Regions from separate parts of the Paenibacillus sp. FSL R10-2748 genome, predicted to be linked through region 2. Evidence: a T-box and tRNA genes for the amino acid it is inferred to sense, from the RefSeq annotation. Region 2 holds a T-box; the other regions hold tRNA genes.

Region 1 (10,615 bases), on a different contig from region 2:
GAAGTCGCACGTGCAGGTGCAGATGGTGTGGCGGTGATTTCAGCCGTGACACAGACAGAGCAGGTTAGAGGTGCGGTCAAGGAATTAAAGAAAAATATGGTCTCATTTCTCAATGATCCGATCTACATGTTTGATAATGATTCAACAGATCATCCAGCTTTTTAGATTGTTCTATTACTTTGGGATGTGTTAAAAATCCATACTTTTTCTGGACCTGGTACAGTTTCTTCCTAGCTCGTTCGACACAAAGTAAAGTCACACCTTGGTTCATCAGCATGATCCCTCCTATATGTCATATTTTATGACAAAAAGACGTTTTTTGGATTTTTGAATGATGCACCTAACAAAAAAAGAACATCCCAAAAGTTTGCATAAACAAAGATGCCCCTAAATCCACGTTAAAAGAGCCTCCGTTTCCACTAATTAAGTGGAACAGAGGCCCTTTTCATAAAAAGATCCAATGAATACAGAGCATACATGCCAATTCTGACCTAGAGATTAACCTTATTTTGTTGGCTCTCTAATAGTCGCTGAACTCCCCAAACTTGAACTGGTCGGTGAGAATTGTCTTTGTTTCTAGCCGTTTAAGCACCTCCAATTTGTACGTGAGGCGTTATTCTTTGATTTTGGTTATGCGACTGAACAGGCATTGCTAAAATAAACAAGAAGCTAGCTGCGATGACCAGCAGAATCATTTTTTTCAACATTGTCTAACCACACCTTTTCTAGTAGTTTGAAATACTCTTCCCTTGTTTCGGGAAGCGCATGTGCTTGGAAATGTGCAAAAAGCCCTGTACAGTTTATAAAGTAAGTCTCATTGTTTAGTAGGTGGGCTTTTACCAGTGCATATATTAAGTGTTTAAAGCCATCATTGTACATTCCCCGCCTTAAATAGTAATAAGCCAGTTCGTAACCAAACCATGCAAAATAATCCGGCATCACTTGTTGGGTGTACATATCAGTAGATTGTGATAGCAGAGCAAAAGAATTAATCTCCACTTCAAAACGTGAAAGGATATCATTGATATCTATTGCATATCGGTTAGCAGCAATCATAACGTTCAGCAACTTGGATAGCTTTTCATTCTCGGTAGTGATTGATGTGGATGCAATATATTCAACATAATGAGGAAGCACATTGGTATCTCCAGATAGGAGTCTATTTACAAAAGTATTACCTTCTGCCCAATGCTTGAACAAGTTGACCCAGTGTTGGGTTTCCTGGTCTGTCTCGATCACCCAATCTAAATCAGTGTAGGCGTACGTAAATTGTAATGCTTGCTGATAATCGCCTTGCGCTTCACAGACACTCGCACACAGTAAATCAGCATAGGTAATGTACACAAACATCGGGCGACTCAGCCTCTGTTCAGACTCCTCCCACTCTCGCTTTTTCTGTTGATGTTTCAAAGAATATTGGATCTCCGCTTTGGCTCTCATTTTTCGAGCAGTTGCATCGAGCTTGTCCCATTCACGCAGAGAACGATACACATTCGCCAAATCTTTTAACGCATCGAGTTGATCTATTTCATTCAGACGTTCCACAAAGGGTTCAAATCGTGTAGCCGCCTTGAGATTTCGGATCTGATTGTTCCCTACCTGAATGGTAAACAGACGATACTGACAGACAGCCAAGCGTTCAGAGTGCTGGTACTTCTCGCCTTCCGCAATCCCTTCGTAGAGCAACAATGCAGCATTGTGCTGACCTTGTGCGAATAATTTTTCTGCTGCATCAAATAACTTTGGGGAATATAGAAGGTTGTCCATAATATGTCCCACTACAAGCTGGATAGCATCCAACTTGTCCAGTTCCGCACAGCGAAACAACAACGGCTCAATTCGCCTCCAATCCGGGGAGCGCTCAATGATGTAGTTATCTATGTATAGTTCGTAAAAAAAACCCTCTGGTAGTCCCATAGCCCAAGTGATTCGATCTAGCTGATGTATCGCAACAGGACGATGCTTGGCAATCCAATTATTAAGTGTTCTTTGATGAACACCTGAATATTCGGCAAATTGTGCCAGCGTCAAATTATTTTCCCCTAAATAATCCTCTAACTTCGCCAAAATCGTAGGTGTATGTCCCAAGTCATAACCACCCTTCATACAAAAAATCCAAATTTTATACTTTCACCTCAAATTATTCACCAATTATTAACATGTGTCAACATTTTTATTCCATTATTCCTACTATATAAACTTGAATATGGTAATTAATAACCACTAACATGAAGTTCCTTTTGGAATCAGGTGGTCGCTCGTTCTACTAATTTGAATTCCAGATGATGTATCGTTTCATCCAACCCTTCAAGGGCATTGCAAATCATAATGAACGCATTCTCCGCTTGCTTGTCTATCGGATAATGAATCGTAGTTAAATCAAGCAAATGCGAGATTTCGGTGTTATCAAAGCCTACTACTGCAAAATCGCTTGGTACAGAAACACCGAGTCTCCGTGCTTCAGTCAAAAGACCTGCTGCCAAATAATCGGTAGAACAGGCAAAAGCATCCGGTCTATCTGTTTGTTCTCGTTCTGCCCACCAATGAGCTATTTGTTCACCAGCTTCTATTGAATTTAAATCATAAAAATGCGGGAAGGCCTCAGCATCCAAATCGTATTTTTCGCAAAAGTCATGATAAGCTCGAATGCGTTCTTTTGTGTTCAACCCCCGCATGCTGCCGTACACATTCACAATTTTCCGATATCCTCGGGCGTACAAATGTTCCAACGCCAGCGTATAGCCCTGATACTGATCCATAAATACAGACGGGATTGCCTCAATGTTTACACGCTGCCAGGTCACAATCGGACCATATTTTGTATAATGCTCAATCACACTCCACTCATTAACACGAATCATACAGACCAAGGCGTCCAGTTGCTTTCTCCGCAACATTTCCAGCGCTTCAAGTTCTCGCCCCTTCTCCCCATTCGTAATAAACAGCGCTATATTAAAGCCATGCTCCTGAGCATACATTGTAAATCCACGCACAAATAAACCCAATGAATCATTAAAAGAAAGTGAAATAATCCCTATGAGCTTGGTCATGCCTTTTTTTAAAGATACCGCATTTAGATTAGGAACATAATCCAGTCGGTCTATGACCTCCTGCACACGCTGTCTTGTCGGTTCACTTACATACGGATGGTTGTTAATGACACGGGACACCGTAGCCGAGGATACGCCCGCCAGCTTTGCAATTTCATGAATATTCGCCATTTTTCTCACCTCGTTCTTTCTATTTTAGCATGTTCGTGTTTAGCATGTTCGTAGTGCCCGCCCTATAATTGTCACCTTCCCAAAATAAGTTTTTTAAAAGCGCTTGACCTGTAATGCATTACAGGGATTACAGTGAATTTGTGCTTAAGAAAGCGGTTAAAAAAACATACTTAGGAGGCACTAACCATGAAAAAAGGCATAAAGATTGCAACCATTGGCGGAGGTTCCAGTTATACACCAGAATTAGTAGAAGGCTTCATCAAACGTTATGCAGAGCTTCCCATTCGGGAATTGTGGCTGGTAGATATTGAGGCAGGACGTGAAAAACTGGAGATCGTAGGCGCCATGGCCAAACGGATGGTGAAGGCCGCAGGCATTGATTGTGAGGTACATTTGACCCTGGATCGTCGGGAAGCGTTGAAGGACGCCGATTTTGTAACGACCCAATTTCGGGTAGGCTTGCTGGAAGCCCGGATTAAGGATGAAAGTATTCCGTTAAAACATGGCATGATCGGTCAGGAGACCAATGGTGCCGGAGGAATGTTCAAAGCGTTTCGCACCATACCCGTTATCCTCAGTATTGTCGAAGATATGAAAGAACTGTGTCCGAATGCATGGTTGATTAATTTTACCAACCCTGCGGGTATGGTCACCGAAGCTGTGCTTCGTTATGGTCAGTGGGATAAAGTCATTGGATTATGTAATGTTCCAATCGGCGCGATCAAGAGTGCATCGGCTGTGCTGGACAAACCGGAAGAAGAGTTGTTCTTTAAATTTGCAGGGATTAACCACCTTCATTGGCACAAAGTTTATGACAAAACAGGGGCCGAATTAACAGAGCAAGTCATTGAAGGACTGTACGCTCCTGGCGCAAAACCGGAGAAGGTCGTTGAAAATATTAGAAACATGCGCTTCCTGTATGATCAAGTTCGTCAATTGAAAATGTTGCCTTGTCCTTACCATCGGTATTACTATATGACGGATAACATGCTCAAGGAAGAATTAGAGGAAGCCAAAAACGAAGGAACTCGGGGCCAAGTCGTCAAACGTCTGGAAGATAGTCTGTTTGAATTGTATAAAGATCCGAATCTGGATTACAAACCAGAGGAACTATCCAAACGCGGCGGTGCGCATTACAGCGATGCAGCCTGTGAGATCATTAATTCCATTTATAACAACAAAGGCACATTGATGGTGGTTAGTACACGTAACAATGGTGCGATTGATGATGTTCCTTATGATAGCGCCATCGAAGTGACCAGTGTCATTCGCGCCCATGGCGCCGAACCTGTCAACTTTGGCAAATTCCCACCTGCACAGCGGGGCTTGCTGCAAGTGATGAAGGCAATGGAAGAGCTGACGATTGAAGCGGCGGTCACCGGTGACTATGCAACAGCACTGCAAGCCTTCACCCTGAATCCGCTCGTACCAAGCGGGGACATTGCTCAAACCGTACTGGATGAATTGCTAGAAGCACACAAAGAGCATCTACCTCAATTCTTTGCTCATAAGGAGAAGGCGACGGTATAAATTTATAAAACAGATTGTTCATGCTGGACGTATGAAAAAACGGTCGTCTCCCTCATTTCGGTTGGGATCACGGCCGTTTATAATGACATTAACTTTTAAACTTCAAACTTAGTCATCTTAGATATTGTTTCATGGTATCCTTCTAATACATCATTTATGATATCTTTTACACTCTTAATCTCAGTTATTAGTGGTACTATTTGTCCTACCATAACAGCGCCCTTCTCTTCAACGTCGCCTTCCAGCATCGCCTTTTTCAAAGAACTTTCAGCAACTTCTTTTAGTTTTACTGCTGCTTCTTTTTTGCTGTAATTGTTTTCAATTTCCGTCATTTCCTCTGAAAGCTTGTTCTTCAATTGTCTGCATGGCTCATCAGTAGAATATCCTGTTATCACAGTCTCCATGTCACCAGCTTTTAACATGGCATCTTTTACATTTGCATGTACTACTGTTTCCTCTGCGCACATAAAAATGGTTCCCATTTCAATGCCTTCAGCACCAAGAGCGATAGCTGCTGCCATTCCTCTTCCATCTGCAATACCGCCAGAGGCTATCACTGGTACAGATAAGCAGTTCGCTGCTTGTGGAACAAGAACCGTTGTTGCTTCATAAGTAGTATGTCCGCCACCTTCCCAGCCTTTTACAATAACTGCATCAGCCCCCGCCTTCTCCGCAGTCATTGCATCTTGAATTGTACTTGCTTTTACGATTACTTTTATTCCTAATTCATGCCATATAGAAAAGTATTTTCGGGATAACTCAAAATCAAGTCCCACTAGCGTATCTGCATATATTACTGGTGGTTTTTCCTCCGAAGCAACTTTAGTTACATGATCTAATAATTCAGAGTTCATAATTACATTGATTCCAAACGGTTTACTCGTAAGATTTCTTGTAGCAATAATCTGGTCCCTAATAAAATCTAAAGGAGCAAATCCTACTCCTAATACACCAAGACCTCCACTTTCAGAAACTGCTGCAACTAATGGTGCTGTTGAAACCCAAGCCATAGGTCCTTGAATAATTGGTTTTTCAATTCCTAAAACTTTACATAAACGATTGTTAGACATAAAAGATTCTCCTTTTCATATTGAACAAAATGGATACCATTTATACAAATATTCTTTTATATTAAGATTATAATAAAGAAAAAAGATCCAGAATATCAGTAAGGCTTACCCTGAATGTTGCTTAAACAACAGTTCTGATAGCTTTTGTTGTTTTTAATATGTAGAATTAGTGAATTGGAGTGTGACACATATTGAATGAGATAACAGACTTACGTGTTGTGAAAACACTTGAAAATATAAAACATGGGTTTGCTAAATGTATTAGTCAAAAAAACTTTTCATCTATTTCCGTAAAAGATATTACTACAACTGCAAGAATTAATCGTTCTACATTCTACAAATATTATGAAGATAAATATCAGCTAAGAGAATCATTGGTAAAATCAACATTAGAAGAACTTTCAAACAATATTAATCTAGCATCTTTTAATCTGGAGAATAATGACATCGAATCCTTGAATGCTTTAAGAAAACAACTCCAATTTATGTATGATCATAAAGATTGGTACCTTATATTGTGGAATAAAAATATGGAGTTATATGTCTATGAAGATATGACACGCATATTTGAAAGGAGAACCGGGGAATGTCTTCGTGAAAATAGCAATGGAACAGAAATTACGAAGAAGGAACTTTCAGAAAAGCAGGAGTTATTAACTCGTTTGTTTGCAGCATCTGCAATGACAACGGTTAAATGGTGGTATGAATATTCACCAAATATGACTCCAAAGGATGTGGCAAATATTATTATGGATAATATCAAATTTGGAATGCATCATACCTTTTTTCAAGCTCCATGAACATGGAATACCCTCTCCATTAGCTTCACCGGATAAAATCCACCATGTGCGCAGGTAGCGCAGCGCTTTGGCAGCACTGAAAAACAAAAAAGCTTCCTACATGTAGGAAGCTTTTTGCTATACGTCCCAGGAGGGATTCGAACCCCCGACCGACGGCTTAGAAGGCCGTTGCTCTATCCAGCTGAGCTACTGGGACAAGATAGTGATCAATAAAACCTTATGTATTCAGCGCATTGATTATTATATCACATTTCGGGCAACTGTCAAAAGCATTTTTTTATGATATAGGGAAGCTGGCTGCAAAAGGAATCATTTGGACGCTAACGGGGTATTATGTACAAAGAACCATGCATAAAGGAGGGGTTAATCCGTGAGAGGTCTTTTGTCGTCACTTTGTTATTTCAGCATTTTCTTCGCACCTTTTCTAGTGCCTGTCATTGTGTGGATTGCAGTACGGGACGAATATGTTCAGGGACATGCAAAAAAGGCTATTTTATCGCATATTTTCCCCATTATTGCGGCAATTCCGCTAGTGTATTTTATTATTACGGCGAATCATGCAGGTTCAGTGATCGGGTTTGTACTGCTATTCGTAGTGGTCTATCTCGGGGTTTTTGTTTATAACATCTACAAAGGGATTATGACGCTGCGTGAAGCGGCTTAGTTCAAAAAGAAGCCTCCTGCATACCGCAAATTTGGCGGGATACGGAGGCTTCTTTAGGGTCATTTTTGATGAGTTGCTGTTGCTATTTAGTTCAATGGCTGCTTATTTATTCCCAAAGCGTTTAGGACTTTTCCGTACTTCATGTCTTACGTTTTTCTCCAGCACTTCTTCCGCGAACTCATTGTTATGAATATAACTGCTGCCTTTGTTTTTCTTATACTTCGCTTTGCCGTCTATGATTTCCCCCTCCTTTCACGCTGATCCGGCGATGGCGCCGGAGCCCAAATCAACAAAAGCCGAGGCATAGCACACCATATCCTCATGCCCCGAACTCCTTGGCGAACTCTGTACTGAGCTGCCCATAGGAGAGCAATTCTTTTTTAAACTTCTCTCGCTCCTCACCAGCAGTAATGTGTGTAGAGTCGGTAAAAGCCTTGTCTGTCACTTCCTCAAATGCCGAATGCAGATTATTGTCGTACCAATCCAGCTCCAGATCGGCGTCATTGCGGATGATCCGTACCATGTCATAGTCATGCTGACCATCCGTCTGATCCTTGACCGTGATATAGACCAGCAATTCCGGGTCATCTGCGGCACCGGGCCGCACCTCTACCTCAGCGCAGCGCACTCCGTCAAGTTCAGTGAAGCGGCGTATTTTGGCATCCTTGATGTAGTACATGGTCTCCCTCCTTCCTTGCGAGTAGACGGGTTTCCCCATCTGTAGTTTTCGGAACGGACAGACATTTTATGCTTCTTTTCGGCATATATACTGATGAACTGGGGATTTAGTTTTTGATTCATTCCAACACTGGATGAACACGACAAAGAGAGGATGAACAGACATGTGCGGAATTACAGGTTTCATACAGTGGAACGGAGACTTAATGCATCAATCTGAGCTGCTGCTGAATATGACACAAACGCTCTCCGATCGCGGACCGGATGCTGCGGGTACCTGGATATCCAACCCGTGTGCCTTCGGACACCGAAGACTGAGCGTAATGGACCCGGAAAATGGCGCTCAGCCCATGATCCGGCAGCTGGAGGATATCACTTATACGATTGTATATAACGGGGAAATATATAACGCGCCTGAGCTGAAAAAAGAGCTGCAACAGCGCGGGCATTTTTTCCGTACACAATGCGACACGGAGGTGCTGCTCGAATCCTATATCGAATGGGGCCCTGAATGTGTGGATCGGTTAAACGGCATTTTTGCGTTTGCGGTCTGGGATAGCGAGCGGGAGCAGGTATTTCTGGCACGGGATCGGCTGGGAGTGAAGCCGTTATTTTATAGCCAAACCGAAGAAGTATTCGTATTTGGCTCAGAACCCAAAGCACTGCTTCAGCATCCAGCAGTAGAAGCAGCAGTGGACGCCGAGGGATTGGCCGAAATTTTTATCATTGGGCCTGCACGTACCCCCGGACACGGCGTCTATTCGTCCATGAAGGAGCTACGTCCCGGGCATACGCTAACCTACACCCGCGACGGCGTGCGCATTCAAGCCTACTGGAAGTTGGAAAGCATTGCGCATGAGGATAACACCGAAGAAACGGCGCTCAAGGTACGAGAACTGTTGCTGGATACGGTGGAGCGGCAGCTCATTTCGGATGTTCCAGTGTGCACCTTATTGTCTGGCGGGCTGGATTCAAGCGCTCTATCCGCATTAGCTGTCGATTATTATAACCGTACCGGGCAAGGACAAGTTCATACGTATTCGGTCGATTATGTGGATAACGACAAGCATTTTAAAGCCCATGCGTTTCAACCCGGAGCCGATGCCCCCTGGATTCAGCGGATGGTGGATGAATTAGGGACAAATCATCACTGGATTGAATTCGATACGCCAGAAGTCGTAGCAGCTCTGAACAACTCCACACTAACGCGGGATTTACCCGGCATGGCGGACGTGGATTCGTCGCTGTATCTCTTTTGCCGGGAGATTAAAAAAGGAGCTACGGTCGCTATTTCCGGCGAGGCTGCGGATGAAGTTTTTGGCGGATATCCATGGTTCCACCGGGAGGATATGCTGAATTCGGGTACATTCCCGTGGGCAGTTGCACCCGATATGAGAGCCAGTCTGTTGTCTCCCGAGGTACGGGACTGGATCAAGCCGCTGGAGTATTTGAACGATCGCTACTCAGACGCGGTAGGAGAAGTGCCGAAGCTACCGGGGGAAACAGGAAAAGCTGCGCAAATGCGCGTCATGTCCTATTTGAACATCACCCGCTTTATGCCTACTCTACTGGATCGCAAGGATCGGATGAGTATGGGAGCTGGACTCGAAGTGCGGGTGCCATATTGCGATCATCGACTGGTACAATATGTATGGAACATTCCGTGGAGTATCAAGATGACAGGCGGACGTGAAAAAGGAATTTTGCGCAAGGCGCTGGAGGGCGTATTGCCGGATGATGTGCTGTATCGCAAAAAAAGCCCATATCCCAAAACGCATAACCCTTCCTATCTTGAGGCTGTGAAAAAGCAGGCGTTGCAGCTGCTGGATGATTCCTCTTCCCCACTGCTCAAGCTGATCGATGCGCAAAAGGTACGCGATATTGCCGCCTCACCGGAGGCATCCACCAATCTGCCTTGGTTTGGTCAGCTGATGTCGGGTCCCCAGTTGTTTGCCTACTTGGCTCAAGTGGATAACTGGTTGCGCACTTACAAGGTAGCTATTCGATAAGCTACACTGAATGCTGGAGCAATAGAGCTTCTAAGCGGCAGCGGCAATTTTTCGCTGTGTACTATATGGGGAACAGAAGGTACCAAAAAGGCTATCCGCAGCTCATGACTGACGGATAGCCTTTTTTTTCGTTATGTGAATGGGGGGATGATTTCGCCCCTGTTACCAAGCTATGCCTGTGGATTACCCAGCTTTGTTGCCAAATCACGCAGAGCTATTCCTCGGTGACTGATAGCCTGCTTTTGTTCCAACGTCAGCTCGGCCATTGTCTTTTCAAACTCTGGCAAATAAAACAGCGGATCATACCCAAACCCGCCGCTACCGGCGGTTTCAGTAGTAATCCAGCCCTCCACGGAGCCTGTCGATTCCAACGTCTCGCCAGTCTGCGGATTATACAGAATCAAGGTACAGACGAATTGAGCCGGGCTTAACAAAGGCTGTCCCGTATCATCACCCAGCTGCTTCGATTCCAGAACGTCGAGCAGCTTAATATTGTTTTCGTGATCGCTGGCACCTTCTCCAGCATAACGGGCAGAGTATACCCCCGGTGCACCGTCCAGCAAGTCCACACAGAGGCCGGAATCATCGGCCAGTACGGGCAATCCGAGCACATCTCCAACCGCTTTGGCTTTTTTCAGTGCAT
Region 2 (10,615 bases):
TGGAAAAGAAAACAAAAGATTACTCCAAATATTTTGATTTCTCGGATGCGAAGATTATTTCTGAAGATGAGCATAGCAAAAAGATCCGTATTCGCGGACGTGAAATCAACATTATGGCGGAGCCGAACCATAGAAAAGAAAAGCAACGCGGTAAAGAGGATGTACAGGTATTATATGATAACGCAGTCCCGGATGAGCTAAAGCATATCGGTGAGGGAAAGCATTATATCGTATACACATTCGGTTGCCAAATGAACGAGCATGATTCCGAAACCATAAAAGGCTTGCTGGAGCAAATGGGCTACCAGGCAACCGAGGATCGGAAGGAAGCAGACATCATTTTACTGAACACTTGTGCTATCCGTGAAAATGCGGAGGATAAAGTGTTTGGCGAGCTGGGTCACCTCAAGCATCTCAAAACAGAAAAGCCAGGACTGCTGCTCGGCGTGTGTGGCTGCATGTCACAAGAAGAGAATGTCGTTAACCGGATTATGCAAAAACACGGTTTTGTCGATATGATTTTTGGTACCCACAATATTCATCGTCTGCCTCAGCTCGTCAAGGAAGCACTCTTTAGCAAAGAAATGGTGGTCGAAGTGTGGTCTAAGGAAGGCGACATTATCGAAAACCTGCCGAAGAAGCGCGAGGGTATGCGGGCTTGGGTGAACATTATGTACGGTTGTGATAAATTTTGCACCTATTGCATTGTTCCCTTTACACGTGGTAAGGAAAGAAGCCGCCGTCCAGAGGATGTTATCGCTGAAGTACGGGATTTGGCACGTCAAGGCTTTAAAGAAATCACCTTACTGGGGCAAAATGTTAACGCTTATGGCAAGGATTTGAAAGATTTGAATTACAGATTCGGGGATCTGATGGATGATATGCGCAAAATTAATATCCCGCGTGTACGTTTTACGACATCACATCCACGTGATTTTGATGACCATTTGGTTGAAGTGCTTGGTAAGGGTGGCAATTTGGTGGAGCATATCCATCTGCCTGTTCAATCCGGTAATACGGATATATTGAAGAAAATGAACCGAAAATATACCCGTGAGCGTGTTCTGGAACTGGCTGCGAAGATTAAAACAGCTGTTCCGCATGTTTCTCTGACAACAGATATCATCGTAGGTTTCCCGGGCGAAACAGACGAGCAGTTTGAAGATACTCTATCTTTGGTGCGCGAGGTCGGCTATGACTTTGCCTACACATTTATTTATTCACCACGTGAAGGTACGCCAGCTGCTTCGATGGAAGATAATGTGCCTATGTCGGTTAAAAAAGAGCGTCTCCGGCGTCTGAACATTGCTGTGAACCAAAACAGCCTTCGCTTTAATAGTCGATTGCGTGGCGAAGTGGTTGAAGTGCTGGTGGAAGGCGAGAGCAAAAATGACAGCAAAGTGCTTGCCGGTCGGACCCGTTCCAATAAGCTTGTACATTTTGAGGGTTCTAAGGACCTGATTGGTTCCTTTGTTCAAGTGAAAATTACGGAACCTATGACCTTTTACATCAAAGGTGATCTGGTTGAAACGGCTGTAGCAGTTAACGGATAAAAGAATATTCTAGCGGGTTGCATGCGGTCTGAGTAAAGGGCTGTGTGCAAGCCGTCTAAGTGAGAAAAGGAGCGATGGACAATGACAGAGGAGCGGTTGCAACAAACAGAACTTCAATCGGCGGCGCGCCAGCATGATCATTTGGTCAATCGCGAAATGATATTGGCAAAAGCCAAAGAATTGGCAGGTATTTTGGGTAGCAGTGAGGAAGTACAGGTATTCCGAAAAGCAGAAGAAAAGATTCAGGATCATGGGCGCATCCAGCAACTGATTGCAACGATGAAAAAGAAGCAAAAGGAAATTGTAGCATTTGAATCCTTGAAGAATCAAAAAATGATTGCCAAAATAGAGGCCGAACTTCAGGAGCTACAGGAAGAGCTTGACGGTATTCCAATTGTAACGGAGTTTCAGCAGAGTCAGGTGGAAATTAATGAGCTACTGCAAATGGTGATTATGGCGATCCGTGATACCGTTGCTGAGAAGGTAAACGTAGAAGAGGGAAAAAGCACTTCCTCGTCGAATTGCAGTGATTAGAATGAAATCTATGGTGTGGAGGCGTAGCTTCCACGCCTTTTTTTCGAAAGCATTTTGCCAACGTATATGGTTATAGGACTTCAAGAGAAATGGGACAACATAGAAGGGATGGAAGCAAGGGAATGGATAAGTTGGGTAAGATGCTAGAGGGAGAGAATAATACTTTTTGGGAGTATTTAGGGTGTGAACTGATTGCAGCTGATGCAAACGAGGTACAGATCGCTTTGGAGGCCAAACAAGAGCATACCAATGTGATGGGTATTGTCCATGGGGGTGTACTTACTTCATTGATGGATCAGGCGATGGGGATGGTCAGTATGGCTTCACGAAATATGGATCCATGTGTAACGACGAACCTGAATGTTCATTTCTTGTCACCCATGAGGCAAGGACGACTGGAGGTTAGGGCGCGAATTCTTCATCAAGGAGGTCGCACGATAACCACTGAGGCGGAAGTAAGAGATAGTGAAGGCACACTCGGTTCTACATCTACAGCAACCTTCCGAGTATTACGTACACAAGCAAGTGATTCAGGCAAGGCCTGACACTTGACAAAAAAAATTAGTATGTCATAATGAATTTATCAAAACGATATAATATGGTGATGCCAATGGATAGCAATCGTATAAACGAAGAGGCGCAAAAGGCGTCGTACAACATTAAGAAATACCGTACCCCGGATGGAGCTCCGGCGGATATCGTTATGTTTACCTTAACGAAGCGGGAGCGCAAGACGGTAACAAAGACATTGCCGATTCGTGAGCTGAAAGTGATGCTCATCAAGCGCCGCAGTTGGCCTTTTGCAGGACGCTGGGCGTTGCCTGGAGGGTTTTGTCAGGAAGATGAATCCATGTATGGAGCTGCCAAGCGGGAGCTGTTAGAGGAAACGGGTGTGGACGGCGGGCATCTGGAGTATTTGGGTGTATATAGTGGACCGGGACGTGATCCGCGCGGGTGGATCATATCGCATGCGTTTTTTGCGCTAGTAGAAGAATGGATGTTGGAACAGCGTCAGGCGGCCGATGATGCTTCCGAGGTTGGGCTATTCACGATCCGCGAAGCGTTGGAGGAATTGGAGCTTGCATTCGATCACCGGGATATCATTGTAGATGCTTATCGCAAAATTCAGTTGCAGATGCTTCAGACGACGATAGCCAAGCAGTTTTTACCGCTACATTTTACACTGGGTGAATTATATCAGGTGATTCAGAGTGTCGTACCGGATTTCGAAGAGCCAAACTTTATTCGCAAAATAACATCGACTCGTAGCAGGCAGGGAATACTGGAAGAGGTGCGTGATGAGAATGGCAAACCGCTCAGTTCCAACCAGTATTCACAAAGACCGGCACAGTTGTACCGTTTTAGTGACAGAGTACCGCGTTTATCTATCTACACGTAACGCCTAATGTAATAGGTTACGCATAGAACGTACAATATCACTTTGAGGATAAGGAGCTGACCGTACGATGCAGGCACTAATTGTTATTGATTACACGAAAGATTTTGTGGACGGTAGTTTGCCTGTAGGACAACCTGCGATTGAGTTGGATGAACGGATCGCAGCAATTACGCAGGCATATGTGGATCAAGGGGACTTTGTTGTCATGGCTGTGGATTTGCATGAGGAGAACGACCTTTATCATCCGGAGAGCAAGCTGTTTCCTCCACATAATATACGTGGAACCAACGGACGACATTTGTATGGCAAGCTTCGTAGCCTTTATGAGCAACAAAGTGATCTTATCTACTGGTTGGATAAAACACGGTACAGTGCTTTTGCGGGCACAGATCTGGAGCTCAGGCTGCGTGAACGTGGTGTTCTGGAAGTTCATCTAATTGGTGTGTGTACAGATATATGTGTGCTGCATACGGCTGTAGATGCTTATAACAAAGGTTTTGCTATTACTGTATACAAGGACGCTGTGGCGAGCTTTAATCAAGCTGGACATGATTGGGCTTTGGGTCATTTTGAGGGAAGTCTTGGAGCCGCGGTACGGTCGGCTGAGGATACGGTTTTACGTCAGAAGAAGTAAAATAACTTAACGATTGTGCACCAATGTCCGATAACAAAATGGAGCCGGATATTGCTGAATCTGGGCAGATGAGGCGGTACGCTGCCACAAACCTGGGGACAGTCAGAGAGGATGATTACGATGCAGTCAACGAGCCTCGCATTACATACAGATAAATATCAGATTAATATGATGTACGCCCATTGGGTGAACGGAAGTCATCAGCGTAAAGCTGTGTTCGAGGCGTATTTCCGTAAACTCCCTTTTGGTAATGGATACGCCGTGTTCGCTGGTCTGGAACGCATTGTGAATTATATTGCAAATTTGCGGTTTACAGAAGAGGACATTCGCTACCTGTCTGAACAGGAGGAGAATTACGATCCCATGTTCATGGAGGCGCTGCGCCAGTTTAAGTTTGGTGGAACAGTCCATTCGATGAAAGAAGGGGCACTTGTTTTTCCAAACGAGCCTCTGGTACGTGTCGAAGGAACGATTATGGAAACGCAGCTTGTCGAGACGGCATTATTGAATTTTATGAACTATCAGACACTCATTGCGACAAAGGCATCGCGCATCAAGCAGGTGGCAAGTGACGATACACTGCTCGAATTTGGAACACGGCGTGCGCAGGAAGCAGATGCGGCGATTTGGGGAGCACGAGCAGCTTATGTGGCAGGTTTTGACGCGACTTCTAATATGCTGGCAGGCGAGCACTTTGGAATCCCGACGAAGGGAACACATGCCCATTCATGGGTGCAGACCTTTATGACGGAGCAGGAGGCGTTTGACGTTTATGCGAAGGTTTTACCAGACCAGGTTACACTGTTGGTAGACACCTTTGACACGCTGGAAAGTGGTGTTCCTCATGCGATTCGGACAGCAAAAATGCTGGAGAGTCAGGGCAAGCGTATGAATGCAATCCGTCTGGATAGCGGTGACTTGGCTTATCTATCCATTCAGGCGCGGGAAATGCTCGATGCTGAAGGCTTAGATTACGTACAAATCGTAGCTTCCAATGATTTGGACGAAAATACGATTTTTAACCTGAAAGCCCAAGGGGCACGTATTGATGTATGGGGTGTAGGAACACAGCTTATTACGGCTTCAGATCAACCTTCGCTTGGCGGGGTGTACAAGCTGGTTGAGCGTGAAGTGGATGGGGAAATGTTGCCGACGATTAAGATCTCGGGTAACCCAGAAAAAGTATCCACACCAGGCAAGAAGGATGTATATCGCATTGTGGATAAGAAGAAAGGGAGAGCTGTAGCCGATTATATTTCTTTCCCGGATGAAGAGCGTCCGCGTAATGGTAAGCGCCTGAAGCTGTTTAACCCTTTGCATCCGTATATGAAGAAGTATGTAGAAAATTATGAAGCTGTACCAATGCTTGAGCCTATTTTTATAAATGGACAGAAGGTATATGAGCTTCCTGAGCTGGATGAAATTCGTGCCTACCATACTTCACAGTTGAAACTGTTTTGGCCAGAATATTTGCGGAAGCTGAACCCTGAAATTTATCGTGTAAATCTGAGCGAGAAGGTATGGGAGCTGAAGCAAAAGCTGATCGACAGCTATATGCAGCCCGAAGTTGAAGAAAAAGAATAGTTGGAAGAGGCACCTCATGAATATATGGGGTGCCTTTTTGTGTCGCGGCATGTAGGAAATAGGAGCTTATTTATAAATTTCTCTCATCACATGTCGTAGCTCAGGGACAATAATGCGTTCCATTGCCAAACGAACAGCTCCGCGTGAGCCAGGCATAGAAAATACAGCTGTCTGGCCCACAGTGCCAGCTACAGCCCGGCTTAATATAGCTGCTGAACCAATGTCCTCAGCAAAGCTTAAATAGCGGAAGATTTCTCCAAAGCCAGGCAGTTCCTTATCCAGTAGAGAGGAGACGGCTTCATATGTAGTATCACGTGGAGAAATACCGGTACCGCCTGTCAAAAGTACAGCCTCGATTTCATTCTGTGTCACTGCTTCGGATACTAACTGCTGAATACCTTCGTAGTCGTCCTTGACAATGACATATCGAACAACCTTATATCCATTGGTTTCTAGTAGATCCATGAGCAGTCGTCCCCCAGTATCTGTTTCCACGGTGCGGGTGTCCGAGACAGTCACGACCATGCAATTAACCTGTTGCGGGGATTCCTGTCGATGCTCCTCTACAGAAGACATATTCATTGAAATGCTCACTCCTTGATCGGTGGTTAGACATACACTTTTTACAATAGAGCAATGACTGAGTGTATGCAAGTCAGAAACAGGGGCTAAAATCCATGTGATTAATATCCTTGCACTTGCACACTGGAATATAGTACACTTCCTTACATAAGTCGGGATTACTTTGTTTTTATTTTATTGAAAGCGCGCACATCAAATGATTAATCTCAAGGGTCAGCGGGTAATAGTACAGCAGGGTCAACAACTGGGAGGTAATGTAATATGAATCATTCATACCAACAATGCGTGGATGCTTGCCTGGAATGTATGAACGCTTGCAATGTATGTTACGTAGCGAGTTTGAAGGAATATGATTTAGCTATGCTGCGTGAATGTATTCGAGTGAGTAGGGAATGTGCAGAAATATGCGGATTTGCTGCTCAAATGCTGCAGCGTGGAACGGATTTTGCCGAGCAAATCTGTGAGCTGTGCGCCAAGGCCTGTGAGGTATGTGCTGCTGAATGCAGCAAGCATTCCCATGATCATTGCAAACATTGTGCAGAAGCCTGCCGTCGTTGCGTTCAGGCGTGCCGCCAGTTGGTGGCAGTGTAATTACATATATGGAACTAGTGCCTGAAGAGGAAATAATAGGTTGCTTTCTACTGAATAGGTTTGTATAATGATTGGAATTAACGTCATGGAACGGGAGAGTAGCAGCGGAGCCGTATCATTACAGCGAGCCGGAAGAGGTGTAAGCCGGTATGAGGTCCGATGTGAAGCGCACCCGGGAGACGGTTGATCCAACGAGCAGAACTTCTAGTAGATCAGCCCGGCAGACACCGTTATTAGTCATTGGAGTGAAATCGCGATTTGTGTAAGTTAGCTGTAACTACACAACCGATTTACGAAGAGTGGTACCGCGGGGATATTAAAGTTCTCGTCTCTTGAATTATTTCAAGAGGCGGGGGCTTTTTTTGTTAGATTCTATAAAAAGAGGAGAGAGATCATGTTGATGAGGATTGCTGCTCAAGCGATATTGGCCCATACGGGCTTGGAGGAGAAAGAAATTTTATCTTTATTTGAGGTGCCTCCGCAGCCTGAATGGGGAGATGTGGCGTTTCCCTGTTTTGTGCTGGCCAAAAAGTTTCGAAAGTCTCCACAGCACATTGCACTGGAATTGGCGGAGCTAGTGAATCATGAAGAAGGTTTAACTGCTTCAGCATCGGGTGCCTATGTAAATATAACATTGGATCGATCTGTTCATATTCCACTTATGCTTGCTGAATTGAGCAAGGCCGATTTCCTCAGGCCCAATATCGGGCACGGACAGCGGGTAGTTATTGATATGTCCTCGCCCAATATTGCCAAACCGTTTGGTATCGGTCATCTTCGCTCTACTGTTATCGGTGCTGCCTTGTATCGTATTCTTGGTGAAACCGGATATGTTCCAGTTAGTGTGAATCATCTTGGGGATTGGGGAACACAGTTTGGCAAGCAAATTGCGGCCTATAAAAGATGGGGAAATGAGGAGCAGCTACAACATGATCCGATTGGTGAATCGCTGAAGCTATATGTTCGTTTTCATCAGGAGGCCGAGCATAATCCGACTTTGGAGGATGAAGGCCGCGAGTGGTTCCGACGTTTGGAGCATGGGGATGCTGAGGCTCAACAACTATGGGAGTTTTTTGTTGAAGTTAGTCTGGGTGAATTTGATCGTATGTACCAGCGTCTGAACATTACATTTGACCATGTGCTGGGAGAAAGTTTTTACAATGATAAGATGCAGGCAGTTGTTGCTCAATTAAGAGCAAAAGGATTGCTGGAGGAAAGTGATGGCGCGCTCGTGGTTCGTCTGGAAGATGAAGAACTGCCTCCGTGTCTTATTCTAAAAAAGGATGGGACCACCATTTATCCGACACGTGATCTGGCAACAGCGATTTATCGTCATGAAGTGATGAAGGCTGATCGGTTGCTGTACGTCGTTGGTGGAGAACAGAAGTTGCATTTCCAGCAGGTGTTTGCGGTGCTGAAGCATGCAGGGGAGGCTTGGGCGGAGCAATGTGAGCATGTGCCGTTTGGATTAATGCGGTTTGCGGGTAAGAAAATGTCCACAAGACGCGGAAAAGTTGTCAAACTGGAGGAGGTGCTGGATGAAGCTATAGCGCGTGCTCAAGCCATCATTACTCAGAAGAACCCCGATTTGCAGGAACAACAGGCAGTAGCTGAGGACGTTGGTATCGGGGCGATTATTTTTGGTGATTTAAAAAACAACCGGCTGAATGAAGTGGATTTTTCGTTGGAGGAGGCGCTGACCTTTGAAGGCGAGACCGGGCCTTATGTGCAGTATACTCATGCGCGCATACGCAGCCTTCTGGAGAAAGCTCACGCTCGCGCCGATGTTGATAATACCAATTCTAGCGACAACGCCCTTGTCCAAGATAGCCATTCTCGTGATTTGAATGACGTATCGGATGGAATGTTGGGTGACACAGGTTGGGCGCTGCTTAAGCAGTTGGATCGCTATCACGGACAACTGATACGTGCGGTTCGCCAACTGGAGCCTTCGGTAATTGCGAGATTTGCATTGGATACGGCCCAGGCGTTTAACCGTTTTTACGCCAAGGAAAGGATTGTCGATGGTGGACAGTGGCGTATTCAGTTGGCGGAACAAACTGCCGATATTCTGGCATGCGCGCTGCAACTTCTTGGTCTGAAAGCACCGAATCGGATGTAAGCAAAGCGAACAAAGGGGAGCGAGTTTTTGCTGGCGGGATGACTGCTACCCAGACCTGGCTCTTCCAAAGGAATACTGTAAAAGATTAATCGGTTACAGGCACTTTTGGGTATGTATAAAGATTGTGAGCAGAAAAGAGTTAGACGGGTACACTAAACGCAGGTATTCCACTGTTTTGCAACCAATTTGTGCATATTTGAAACATTTGATGCTTTTATTGCGTCGGTAAGTGTAGAAGCAAAGTAAACATGGAGGTGTATTTCATGAAAAAGAACAAAAGCGTGACAGCTGCCCTGCTTGTCATCTGCTCATTGGCAGTAGCTACGTCGGCTTCTGCTTTTCGTGATATAAAGGGAGCTGAACAGGAGAAGATCGTAAACTCACTTCAGGACAAAGGAATTATTCAAGGAATAACCAAGGATAAATTTGCACCGGATCAAACGCTCACGTATGCACAAGGAGTACACTTGGTTGTTCGTGCGATGGATCTTCAGGTAATGCCTGATTTCACAACGGGTTCCTTTGCAAACATTCCGGCTTCCGCATGGTATGCCCAGTCCTATCGGATTGCAGCCCAACACCAAATCCCTTTGTCACCAGATATTGATCCAAGCACCCGTATGACAAGAGAACAATTTGCGAATATTCTGTATAAAGCAGTGAGTGCAACGGGTGAATATCCAACTGTCCGTATGTTAATTAATGTAGCGGATGGCAAAAAACTAGACCAGGAATCAAACGCAGCCGTTCAATTCCTGCTATTGACCAAAATTGCAAAATTGGACGAACAGAGCAACTTTAACCCGGATCGTAAAGTAACGCGGATGGAGGCAGCAGAAATGGTCTATAACGCATCCGAATTTGTACAAAGTCATAAAACGGTTGAAGCTACTCCTGAAAATCCGGCTGAGCCTGTAGATCCGGTTCAACAAAATAACATTAGTATGAGTATAGAGAAGGCAAATGACCAGCAAAAAAAAGTGACAATCACCCGTCTGCAGGCACCTAATCCAGGTTACGGCATTGAAGTGGATCACATCGACTACGTAGATGATACGAATGCAGTAATTTACTACAAGCTGACTAGTCCAAAGCCAGGGGAAATGAATATTCAGGTCATTACGGATACCCACACAAGTACATTGGTAGACAGCAAGTATAAGGTTACGCTTAAAGCAGTAGATGGAACAGTGCTTCCGCCCACAGGAACAGGCACGTCTGTAGCTAAATAAAATTACGAGCCCTATGTTATAGATATAAATAAAACCAGCGAGCCTCCAATTTGTAGGGGAGACTTGCTGGTTTTTTTTATACCAAATGTTAATCGTTAGCCCTAAGCAATAGGGCTATTCAAGCTTTAAATGCTGACTTTGCTTGCAAGTAGGTCATCTTGCGCAGCATGTGCAGAGGATGAAGCCGAATCTGTTGCAACTGTTCCCGACTGGAGCTGATACATTTGGAAGTAACGACCGCCTTGAGCCATAAGTTCGTCATGGCTACCCCGTTCAACAATTTCACCCCGATGAAGCACCAAAATTTGGTCCGCACTGCGAATGGTGGACAAACGGTGAGCAATGATAAAGGTCGTACGTCCCTTCTTGAGTACCTCAAGAGCG
Region 3 (10,615 bases), on a different contig from region 2:
GAGCTGATTCAACATATCATTCATGACAACATCGCGCTAAAGCAAACGGTTGAGACGTTTGTAACCGAAGCTCTCAAGCATTCCGAACAATGCTATGAGGCTGATTTTGGTGAAGGTTTTTGGATCGACCATTGGACTTATAACATGGATCTCATCGAAAGTTATCTAAGTATTTATCCGGACAAACAAGAGGAACTCTTGCTCGCGACCCGAGAGTACATGTATTACGACAGTCCGGCATGGGTACAGCCACGTCGAAACAAATACGTGCAGATGAAGGACGGACGTATCCGTCAGTACGGGGCGGTCGTAGAGAGCAAGGAGAAAGAAGCTCAGCTGCACGCCCGGGATCGCGATGTTCATTGGGTTCGAACCGAACATGGAAGCGGAGAGATTTATAAGTCCAATTTATATGAAAAGCTGCTGTCATTGGCAGCCATCAAGCTGTCCACGCTGGACCCGGAGGGCTTGGGAATTGAGATGGAGGCGGGCAAGCCGGGATGGAATGATTCCATGAACGGACTTCCGGGGCTGTTTGCTTCTGGATTCAGTGAACTGTGTGAATTACAGCGACTCGTAAGATTTTTAATACATGCACAGGTGAAGCTTTTGGGCGATTCTGTGCTACGGTTGCCGCGAGAAGTTGCTAAGTTAATCCAACAGCTGAGGCTCACAATGGAGGAATACTACCACGCTTCTGATGAGGCTGATTACAGGAATGAAAGCAAGGATTACAGCTTCTGGTCACGAATTTCCGATGCTAGAGAAGCGTATCGAGAAACAGTTCGTTTTGGATTTGAAGGGGTAGAAACACCGCTAGCGTTTGATGATGTGCTGGTGTTTTTGCGCCAGGCTGAACGTAAGCTCCAACAGGGGATGGATAAGGCTCTGCTTATCGGTGAGGGGATATACCCAACCTTCTTTTATTATGAAGCCAGAGAATTCGAGGTACAGGAGGATGACTGCGGGGGCAAGCTCGTAAACATACATTCCTTCGAACGTAAGGATACACCATATTTTCTGGAGGGACCGACCCGGGCTATGAAAGTGGTTGGTGACATTGTAAATGGGCAGAAGCTGTATCGGCAAATCAGGCAGAGTGGACTTTACGACAGGAAGCTGGGCATGTATAAGGTGAATGAAAGTCTGGCGGGGCAGCCGTTCGAACTCGGTCGTTCCAGAGCTTTTACACCGGGTTGGCTGGAAAATGAATCTATATTTATGCATATGGAATATAAATATTTACTTGAATGCTTAAGGGCGGGTCTATACACTGAATTTTTTTCAGACATTAAAAAAGCGTTACCGCCTTTTATGGACCCAGAGGTCTACGGAAGAAGCACGCTGGAGAACAGCTCCTTTATTGCTAGTATGGCTAATCCTGATGCAAGTTTGCATGGAACGGGATATATTGCGAGGCTGAGCGGATCTACGGCAGAATTTATTCATATGTGGATATGGATGATGACCGGCGGGCAACCGTTTGGCTATGATCATAGGGGCCTATCCTTGAGACTGGAGCCCAAGCTGCCAGGCTGGCTGTTCACAGCTACAGGTGAGCTATCTTTCTGTTTTCTCGGAAGCTGCCAGGTGACTTATTTAAATAAGGATCGCAAGGATACTTATGCACCGGAATGCATAGTGACCCAGTATGTACTGCATTACGCCAGTGGCGAAAAGAAGACGATAAGCCAGGCTGTATTAGATCAAAAAGAGGCGCAAGATGTGAGAGAGCGGTTGATTTCCCGTATCGAGGTATATTTGGGGACATAGCTCCATGAATTAAAGCCGTCATGCTGCAATAACAGAGCATGACGGCTTTTTAAGACTTCATAAATCCTTGTGCCAGGCAGGGGCCTATGCTGAAATATCTTGCAATTCCAATATCACAGGACAGTGGTCACTGCCTGTAATATGACAATCAATGCTCGCATCCATCAATAGCGGACGAAGTCTCTCCGAGACGAGGAAGTAATCAATCCGCCAGCCGATATTCCTTTCTCTCACCTTTGGCATGTAGGACCACCAGGAATAAACATCCGTCCGGTCAGGATAAAAGTATCTAAAGGTATCTATAAATCCGGCGTCTAGCAGCTGTGACATGCGTTCCCGTTCCTCAGGCGTAAATCCCGCATTTCCGTAGTTAGCTTTGGCATTTTTGAGGTCGATCTCCTGATGAGCTACGTTCAAGTCTCCACAAACGATGACAGGCTTCAAAGCATCCAGTTGTTGCAGGTAGCTGCGAAAACGGTCTTCCCATTCCAGTCTGTAGGGCAGTCGGGATAAGTCCCGTTTGGTATTTGGTGTGTACACATTGACGAGATAAAATTTTTCGAATTCCAAAGTAATGGTTCGGCCCTCCGGTTCTTCATTTTCTTCAAGTCCATAATGCACAGAGAGCGGCTTGATTTTGGTGAAAATAGCCGTGCCGGAATATCCTTTTTTCTCAGCATAATTCCAGTATTGTGTGTATTCCTCCATGTTCTCCATGAGGATTTGACCTTCTTGAAGCTTCGTTTCCTGTACGCAAAAAATATCGGCATTTGTTTCTTTTAGATAAGTATAAAACCCTTTGGTCACACAGGCTCTTAAGCCATTTACATTCCAAGATATTAATTTCATTTGATTAATCTCCTTGCTAATTCACGCGGTCAAGCGATGTGATTTGTATATCCTTTGTTGACATAAGTTTATAAATGTCTTCTATCTGGACTTCATAGGTCTTTTCATCAAAATGGTCCTGACCAAACATATAATCGTTTATTTCTATTGCCTTAAGGTTTCGTTTGGTATTCATAGTCGAAGGGAAGTATTCGATATCTAATGAGGCTTTATTTCCGGCCAACACTGTCTTGAGAACTTTCGCGGTTTGTAATACTCGTTCTTTTTCCAATGGCAATCCTGAGTCAGTTAGATCCTCGAATACAATTATACGAATATACTGATCGCCGAACGCTTTGGGATTCAGTTTAAAATCGTCGTATTCTTTGATCATTTTATCCGTGTTCCCTTCTTGCACTCCAGAATGAACAGCGGCTGAATCATCGTATAGCTTTTGTATAACGGGTTTGAGCTTCATGTCCAGTTGACTCTCCCAAAGGGCGTTAAGATAATTTTCTCTAAATGGGACATCATCATAAGGACGCTTGGTCATGTTAAAGAGGACGGAAGGATGACGATTAGAGATCGCCTCCATGGTATATTCAGTGAAGGGAATACTATGATAGCTAATATTTTGAATTTGAAAGTCCTCTCCGTATTGCTCCAGATATTGCTCTGATTCTGCGGCTACGTTGCGTTTATTTTCACCTGTTTGTGTAAAAGGCTCGATAATATCTACGTATTTCATTGTGACTGCAAGAAGTAGAAGTGTAGCTCCCAAAGCGAGACTGAGTAAAGCGCGCCATTTGGATGGCAAGGATACACCTGTCGGTGCTCTCTCCGCATGGTGTGGAATTTGAAAAGATCGTACTGTAAAAACAATGCCTAAAATGTGAAAAAGAATGGCCAACGGTCCCGAGATAATAAGCAGGTATCCGAGTGAAAACATTGTAAAATAGATCAGAATTCCCTGTGTGATGATAAGAGCCGCTCCTCCAATCATATAGGAAGGAATGGCGAGATAAAACATACCCAATCCAGTACCTAATATAGAAAGCAAAGTGGCAAGAAAACGATGAATTTCCCGCGACTTTTGCAGTTTATTCGTAGTCAAGGGAGTCAGTCTACCTCCTTTACTTAAAAATGGTGCATCATGATAGATGATAGCAATTTCTGCGTTTTTTTGAAAGAGTAGAGACTTGAAACCAGCGCCTAAAGTAACGTTGGGCAGACTATTCTTTCTACATTATTTACACCAAAAAAAGCTCCCTTGCGGAAGCTTTTTTTGGTGTAATATATCAGGAGAGAACTCTCCTATGGTCGACTGCGAAGTATAGGCTAACGATGCCGATGGCCCGACGTTCCCCCGTGGTTTATCTCATGAGAACAAAAAAAGCCTCCATTATGGAAGCTTCTTGTTATGACGTCCCAGGAGGGATTCGAACCCCCGACCGACGGCTTAGAAGGCCGTTGCTCTATCCAGCTGAGCTACTGGGACATAAAATTCAAGCGAATATTAATATATCATATGGATAAAAGAAATTCAAGTCTTATTTTGCATATATCGCTTATTTAAGCTTTATACAGCATAAATTCTGAGTAGACGTAGTTTTTTTTGCCTTATAAAAGGGTATGTTAGAATACAGGTGAATATGTGTAAGACGAGTGGTTGGACTTCGGCTACTGTTTCTCATATAATCTACAAATACTTGAGCTTGCGAAGGAGAGGGGGTGCCTTGAATAAAGGACTCCAAGGTGACGACAAAAGAAAATAATATTGTATTGTTTCCGAAGACACTGGACTATTATCAAATTCAACTTACTGTGATGCTTGAAAACGAACGTTACGGAGAGGCGATGGCGATGCTGCGTTTTTTAATGCAGTGTCAGGGACAGGAGCAGAAGCAATACGATGAATGGAACGCTCTATTACAATGGCTGGAAGCTGCATTTCCACAGTACGCTGACAGCGGGGCGGTAACGGACGCTGTGGAAGAAGAAGTCAGTGAAGTAGAGTTAGCTCGCCGTCATGCACGCTTTAAGCAGGAGCAGGATGCAGGCTACGGCAACAAGCTGTTGCGGATGGCTATGGATGAACCTTTATCCGAACAGACGATTTTAGCATTGGAGCAGTTGTCCTATCTGGAACTCCCAGAAATCGACGATGCCTTGCTTCGCTGGATTACGGAACGGGAAATCCATCCTTTACTTCAATTCCGTGTTCTACAAACAATGCGACGACGCGGAACGGAAGGGACGATAGAAATCAGACGGGGTGATGAACAAGCGGAAATCGACATTGAAACGGTTCCGTTACAGCCAGGTGATTTTCCAGAGTCGATTATGCGTATTTTGGAACGGGTGGCTGATCAGACTGAGGTGCACGAGCCTACACTATTCTATTTTGCACAGGAGCTGTGGTCACAGTTTGTGATGGCGGTATACGGTACGAAAGATTATAGATCAATGTTGGTGGAAGAGGACGGAATGCCAGATATTTGGGCTGCAGCACTCCATCAGACAGTTTCGGAAAGTTTGAACGGAAATAATAATGAGGAAGAAACCCGTGCTATATATGGCATTACAGATGCGTTGCGCTTCCGTTTTGAGCAGGCGTATCGGTCGATGCGACTATTTGTAGCGGCGGGAATGAACACTCCTTAATGACCGGAAACGTTTACCTGTGAAGCATTCAAAGGGCTGCTCTTGAAAAAGACAGTAATGTTAGATATACTATAGTGGTTATTTTGTGTGCGTTGATTGTAATGAAAACTAAGTGAAGATTTTGTTGGAGGGGAAAGCATAAAATGAAAGCAACTTGGGAGAAAATAGAGAAGAACCTTGGGGTTCTTGAAGTTGAGGTTGACGCGGATCGTGTAGCCGCTGCACTCGACAAAGCTTTTAATAAAGTGGCAAAACAAGTAAGTGTACCAGGATTCCGTAAAGGTAAAGTACCACGTCCTATTTTTGAAAAACGCTATGGTATTGAAAGTCTGTACCAGGATGCAATTGACATCCTGTTGCCAGAAGCTTACAGCCAAGCTGTAGAGCAAACGGACATCTTCCCGGTTGACAGCCCTGACGTTGAAATTGATCAATTTGCTAAAGGCGAATCTTTCAAGTTCAAAGCGAAGGTTACTGTTAAACCTGAAGTGACTTTGGGCGATTACAAAGGCGTAGAAGTGCCTGTAAGCAAACTCGAAGTAAGCGACGAAGAATTAGCTCAAGAACTGGAGCGCCTGCAACAACGTCATGCTGAATTGGTTGTCGTTGATGAAGATGCTGCTCAATCCGGTGATACAGCTATTATTGACTTCGACGGTTCCGTGGACGGTGTACCGTTCGAAGGTGGACAAGCTGAGAAGTATTCTTTGGAACTGGGCTCTAACACATTTATCCCTGGTTTTGAAGAGCAAGTGGTTGGTTTGCACACTGGCGATTCCAAGGACGTTGAAGTAACGTTCCCTGAGAACTACCATTCTGCTGACCTCGCTGGCAAACAAGCGGTATTCAAAGTGAAAGTTCACGAACTGAAACGCAAAGTTCTTCCTGAACTGGACGATGAATTTGCTAAAGATGTAAGCGAATTTGACACACTGGCTGAATTCAAGGAAGACTTGAAAAAGCAATTGTTGGATCGTAAGGAAAACGAAGCTAAAGCAGCCCGTGAGGGTGCTGTAGTGGAGAAAGTTGCTGAGAATGCAACAATCGACATTCCTGAAGCAATGGTGAAGAGCGAAGTGCAAAACATGGTTCGCGATTTCGACAACCGTTTGCGTAGCCAAGGTATGAACCTTGAAATGTTCCTCGGATTCTCTGGTCAAAGCAAGGAAGACCTGGAAGAGCAAATGAAAGCTGATGCTGAGAAGCGCGTACGTAACAACCTCGTGCTGGAGCAAGTGGCTAAAGCAGAAAACATCGAAGTTTCCGAAGCGGAAATTGATGAAGAACTGAAAAACATGGCTGAAGCTTACAAACGTTCAGTTGAGGAAATCCGCAGCATTCTGGAAGGTAACGGCTCGTTCGCTAACCTGAAAGAAGAAATTTCACTGCGCAAAACAATTGCTTTGTTGGTGGAAAACAGCAAAGAAGTAGAAGCGCCAGTTGAAGCTGCTGAATAATTCAGACGATAAATATACGGAGTATGCTGTAACAAGCTGCAACGTAGCAATTAGATAGGGATAAGGCACGTAGTGAAAGTTACGTGCCTTATTTTTACCTTTGGTAACCCAAATTTTAGTCGTTTATGGAAAGTGCTGTGAGTCGTGTTTTCTTGTTTTACATAAGTCACTACCGTATATTTGCACATACATACGAAACATGGTTAAATATGAGAAGGTCTCGGCAGAGTGTACTTTAAACAGCCCGCACTGCATATATGAGCGCATGCAAATATGACACGAGACTCTGAACATGTTAAAATATTTTGTAAGGTGTTCACGTTTCATGCTTGCTGCTTCCGTTTTAATGGGACATAAGGAAGCGGATGAATACAGGTGTTCATTTTAATAAAGAAAAGAGGTTGGTCGTGATGAGTCTCGTCCCTATGGTTGTGGAACAAACGAATCGAGGAGAACGATCTTACGATATTTACTCGCGGTTGCTTAAGGATCGTATTATTTTCCTAAGTGGCCCGATTGATGACGATGTCGCCAATCTCGTCATTGCACAGCTATTGTTCCTTTCTGCGGAAGATCCAGAGAAGGATATTAATTTGTACATTAACTCGCCAGGCGGTTCTGTAACTGCGGGCATGGGTATATATGATACAATGCAATTCATTAAGCCGGACGTATCGACGATCTGTGTAGGCATGGCTGCAAGTATGGGGTCGTTGCTGCTAACAGCGGGTGCACCAGGCAAGAGATATGCACTTACCAACAGTGAAGTCATGATCCATCAGCCGCTCGGTGGCATTCAGGGGCAAGCCTCCGATATGCTGATTCATGCGGACTGGATTATCAAAACACGTGCTAAGCTGAATCAAATCTATGTAGAGCGTACGGGTCAGCCCCTCGAAAAAATCGAACGTGATACTGACCGGGATTTCTTCATGGAAGCGGAAGAGGCAAAAGCATACGGTATCATTGACCAGGTGCTGTCTAAACCGATTAATCTGTAAAGGGGTGGCTCTATGTTTAAATTTAATGATGAAAAAGGACAATTGAAATGTTCTTTCTGCGGTAAATCTCAGGATCAGGTTCGCAAGCTTGTTGCTGGACCGGGCGTATATATATGTGACGAATGCATTGAGTTATGCACGGAGATTGTAGAAGAGGAACTGGGTCATGAAGAAGAAGTAGATCTGAAAGACATTCCGAAACCAATGCAAATCCGTGACATTCTGGACCAATATGTCATTGGTCAGGATCAAGCGAAAAAATCGTTGTCTGTAGCGGTATATAATCACTACAAACGTATTAATACTCAAAACAAAATTGATGATGTGGAACTGCAAAAAAGTAACATTTTGATGCTTGGACCTACAGGTTCGGGTAAAACGTTGCTTGCGCAAACCATGGCTAAAATTTTGAACGTTCCTTTTGCTATCGCAGATGCCACTTCCCTTACGGAAGCAGGTTATGTGGGTGAAGACGTTGAAAATATTTTGCTGAAACTGATTCAAGCTGCCGATTATGATGTGGAAAAAGCCGAACGCGGCATTATCTACATTGACGAAATTGATAAAGTAGCCCGCAAATCCGAAAACCCGTCCATTACGCGTGACGTATCGGGTGAAGGTGTACAGCAGGCGTTGCTTAAAATTTTGGAAGGCACGGTTGCTTCTGTACCTCCGCAAGGCGGTCGCAAGCATCCACATCAAGAGTTCATTCAAATTGACACCACGAATATCCTGTTCATTTGCGGTGGTGCCTTTGATGGTTTGGAGCAAATGATTAAACGCCGTATCGGTAAAAAGGTCATCGGCTTTAACGCTACTAGCGAACAAAAAGATCTGAAACCAGGCGAATATACTTCAATGGTATTGCCTGAGGATCTTTTGAAATTCGGTCTGATTCCGGAGTTTGTAGGACGTTTGCCGGTTATTTCTACGCTGGAGCCGCTTGATGAGAACACATTGGTTCGTATTTTGTCTGAGCCGAAAAATGCGTTAGTCAAGCAGTATCAGAAGATGCTTGAACTGGATAATGTTACTTTGGAGTTTAAGCAAGATGCTCTGGAAGCCATTGCCCGTGAAGCCATCAAGCGTAACACGGGTGCCCGTGGTCTTCGTGCGATCATTGAAGGCATTATGCTGGATGTGATGTATGAGGTTCCTTCCCGTGATGATATCACTACTTGCGTCATCAATGAGCAGGTTGTAAAAGATAAAATCGCACCGGAACTCGGTGGTACAGATAAGGATAAAAAACAAGAAGAGAGCGCCTAAGGATTGATACTTCGCGATCTCTAAAACATGAGAAGCCGGATCTCCACTTCACTAAACCTGTATGAGGTTTTAAGGGGTGGAGGTTTGGCGTTAATGGGAGAGAAAAGTACATGTTCTTAAGACAAGACACACGTCCCGTAAAAGTCGGGAATCTGACGATTGGCGGCAGCAATGAAGTCATCATCCAAAGCATGTGTACAACCAAAACAGCAGATGTGGAAGCAACTGTAGCCGAGATTCTTCGTTTGGAAGAAGCCGGATGTCAACTGGTGCGGGTTACTGTCAACAATGAGGAAGCTGCCGCTGCCATTAAGGAAATAAAAAAACGGATTCATATTCCGCTGGTTGCAGATATTCACTTTAATCACAAGCTGGCTCTACTGGCAATTGAAAATGGAATTGATAAGGTTCGCATTAATCCAGGTAACATTGGACGACGTGAAAAAGTGGAAGCTGTCGTTAAGGCATGTAAGGAAAAAGGGATTCCAATTCGGATTGGTGTGAACGCCGGGTCGTTGGAACAGCATTTACTTGATAAGTATGGCTACCCTACGCCAGAAGCGATGGTAGAAAGCGCACTGTATCATATCGGGATACTGGAAGAGCTTGATTTCCATGACATTATCGTGTCATTGAAGGCGTCTGATGTTCCTATGGCGATTGCCGCTTACACGAAGGCAGCTGAAATTATTAAATATCCGCTCCATCTGGGTATTACCGAAGCTGGGACGCTCTTTACGGGTACGGTTAAAAGCGCGGCAGGTATGGGCGCTTTGCTGGCATCAGGCATCGGCTCCACAATGCGTATTTCGCTCAGCGCCGATCCGGTGGAAGAAGTGAAGGTAGCACGTGAGTTGCTCAAGACGTTTGGATTGATCACAAACGCAGCTACACTGATTTCTTGTCCGACTTGCGGACGTCTGGATATTGATCTGTTCTCTATTGCTAACGAGGTAGAAGACTACATTGCAAAACTCAAGGTACCGATTAAAGTATCAGTACTGGGTTGTGCAGTGAATGGCCCGGGTGAAGCGAAGGAAGCTGATATCGGAATTGCCGGAGCGCGCGGTGAAGGCCTTTTGTTCCGTTATGGAAAAATGATTCGCAAAGTACCTGAGGCTGATATGGTCGAGGAATTGAAAAAAGAAATTGATATCATCGTCAAGGCATATGAGGAAACAGGGAAAATCCCTGGACGTGAAGAACGTCATACCGCCGAGAAGGTGTAGGCAAAAGCAGTTATTATAAAGAGGCATAGTCATAATCTATTGTCATCATTTATACGCCGTGGAGAGCAGCTCTGCTACAGAACTGTTCTTCGCGGTGTTTTTGTATTTCTCTCTGATCTTTTGAAAGACCGCCGTTTAGCTATCGCGGAAAAGGAAATACTGTTTTTCATAGAGCGGCATTTTTCAAATTGCTGAGATGAGAAACGGAGGAAATACGATGGACTTGACTATGATTTTGTTATTGGTGCAAATGTTTTTCGGGATTGTTATTGGTCTGTATTTCTGGAACCTCCTGCGGAGCCAGAAAACGAACCGTAGTGCGGTGGATCGAGAATCCCGGAAGGAATTAGATAAGCTACGCAAATTGCGTTCAATTTCACTTACCAAACCATTG

The links. The T-box of region 2 lies ahead of argS (arginine--tRNA ligase). A T-box ahead of a tRNA ligase gene usually reads a tRNA of that ligase, here a tRNA-Arg.
Region 1: it has a tRNA-Arg gene. The T-box ahead of argS (arginine--tRNA ligase) is inferred to sense a tRNA for this amino acid. The anticodon was not compared.
Region 3: it has a tRNA-Arg gene. The T-box ahead of argS (arginine--tRNA ligase) is inferred to sense a tRNA for this amino acid. The anticodon was not compared.

The regions. Positions count from the first base shown of each region.
Region 1 is NZ_JBBOTK010000006.1:106,667-117,281, forward strand. Features, by position in the region: gene thiE (thiamine phosphate synthase) at 1-165, shown strand, start outside; gene NSS66_RS18590 (aspartyl-phosphate phosphatase Spo0E family protein) at 110-277, opposite strand; gene NSS66_RS18595 (helix-turn-helix domain-containing protein) at 670-2,088, opposite strand; gene NSS66_RS18600 (LacI family DNA-binding transcriptional regulator) at 2,247-3,221, opposite strand; gene NSS66_RS18605 (6-phospho-beta-glucosidase) at 3,408-4,751, shown strand; gene NSS66_RS18610 (nitronate monooxygenase) at 4,847-5,821, opposite strand; gene NSS66_RS18615 (TetR family transcriptional regulator) at 6,013-6,621, shown strand; tRNA gene NSS66_RS18620 (tRNA-Arg) at 6,744-6,817, opposite strand; gene NSS66_RS18625 (DUF4870 domain-containing protein) at 6,992-7,285, shown strand; gene NSS66_RS18630 (hypothetical protein) at 7,605-7,964, opposite strand; gene asnB (asparagine synthase (glutamine-hydrolyzing)) at 8,128-9,972, shown strand; gene NSS66_RS18640 (XTP/dITP diphosphatase) at 10,143-10,615, opposite strand, start outside.
Region 2 is NZ_JBBOTK010000001.1:232,500-243,114, reverse strand. Features, by position in the region: gene miaB (tRNA (N6-isopentenyl adenosine(37)-C2)-methylthiotransferase MiaB) at 1-1,553, shown strand, start outside; gene NSS66_RS01080 (RicAFT regulatory complex protein RicA family protein) at 1,635-2,087, shown strand; gene NSS66_RS01075 (PaaI family thioesterase) at 2,210-2,632, shown strand; gene NSS66_RS01070 (NUDIX domain-containing protein) at 2,698-3,486, shown strand; gene NSS66_RS01065 (cysteine hydrolase family protein) at 3,554-4,120, shown strand; gene NSS66_RS01060 (nicotinate phosphoribosyltransferase) at 4,241-5,704, shown strand; gene NSS66_RS01055 (MogA/MoaB family molybdenum cofactor biosynthesis protein) at 5,771-6,286, opposite strand; gene NSS66_RS01050 (four-helix bundle copper-binding protein) at 6,548-6,877, shown strand; T-box leader at 6,955-7,213, shown strand; gene argS (arginine--tRNA ligase) at 7,272-8,999, shown strand; gene NSS66_RS01040 (S-layer homology domain-containing protein) at 9,263-10,231, shown strand; gene NSS66_RS01035 (ABC transporter ATP-binding protein) at 10,357-10,615, opposite strand, start outside.
Region 3 is NZ_JBBOTK010000006.1:43,189-53,803, reverse strand. Features, by position in the region: gene NSS66_RS18380 (cellobiose phosphorylase) at 1-1,773, shown strand, start outside; gene NSS66_RS18375 (exodeoxyribonuclease III) at 1,858-2,622, opposite strand; gene NSS66_RS18370 (hypothetical protein) at 2,639-3,715, opposite strand; tRNA gene NSS66_RS18365 (tRNA-Arg) at 4,026-4,099, opposite strand; gene NSS66_RS18360 (hypothetical protein) at 4,357-5,265, shown strand; gene tig (trigger factor) at 5,409-6,722, shown strand; gene clpP (ATP-dependent Clp endopeptidase proteolytic subunit ClpP) at 7,133-7,723, shown strand; gene clpX (ATP-dependent protease ATP-binding subunit ClpX) at 7,736-8,992, shown strand; gene ispG (flavodoxin-dependent (E)-4-hydroxy-3-methylbut-2-enyl-diphosphate synthase) at 9,103-10,221, shown strand; gene lonB (ATP-dependent protease LonB) at 10,439-10,615, shown strand, end outside.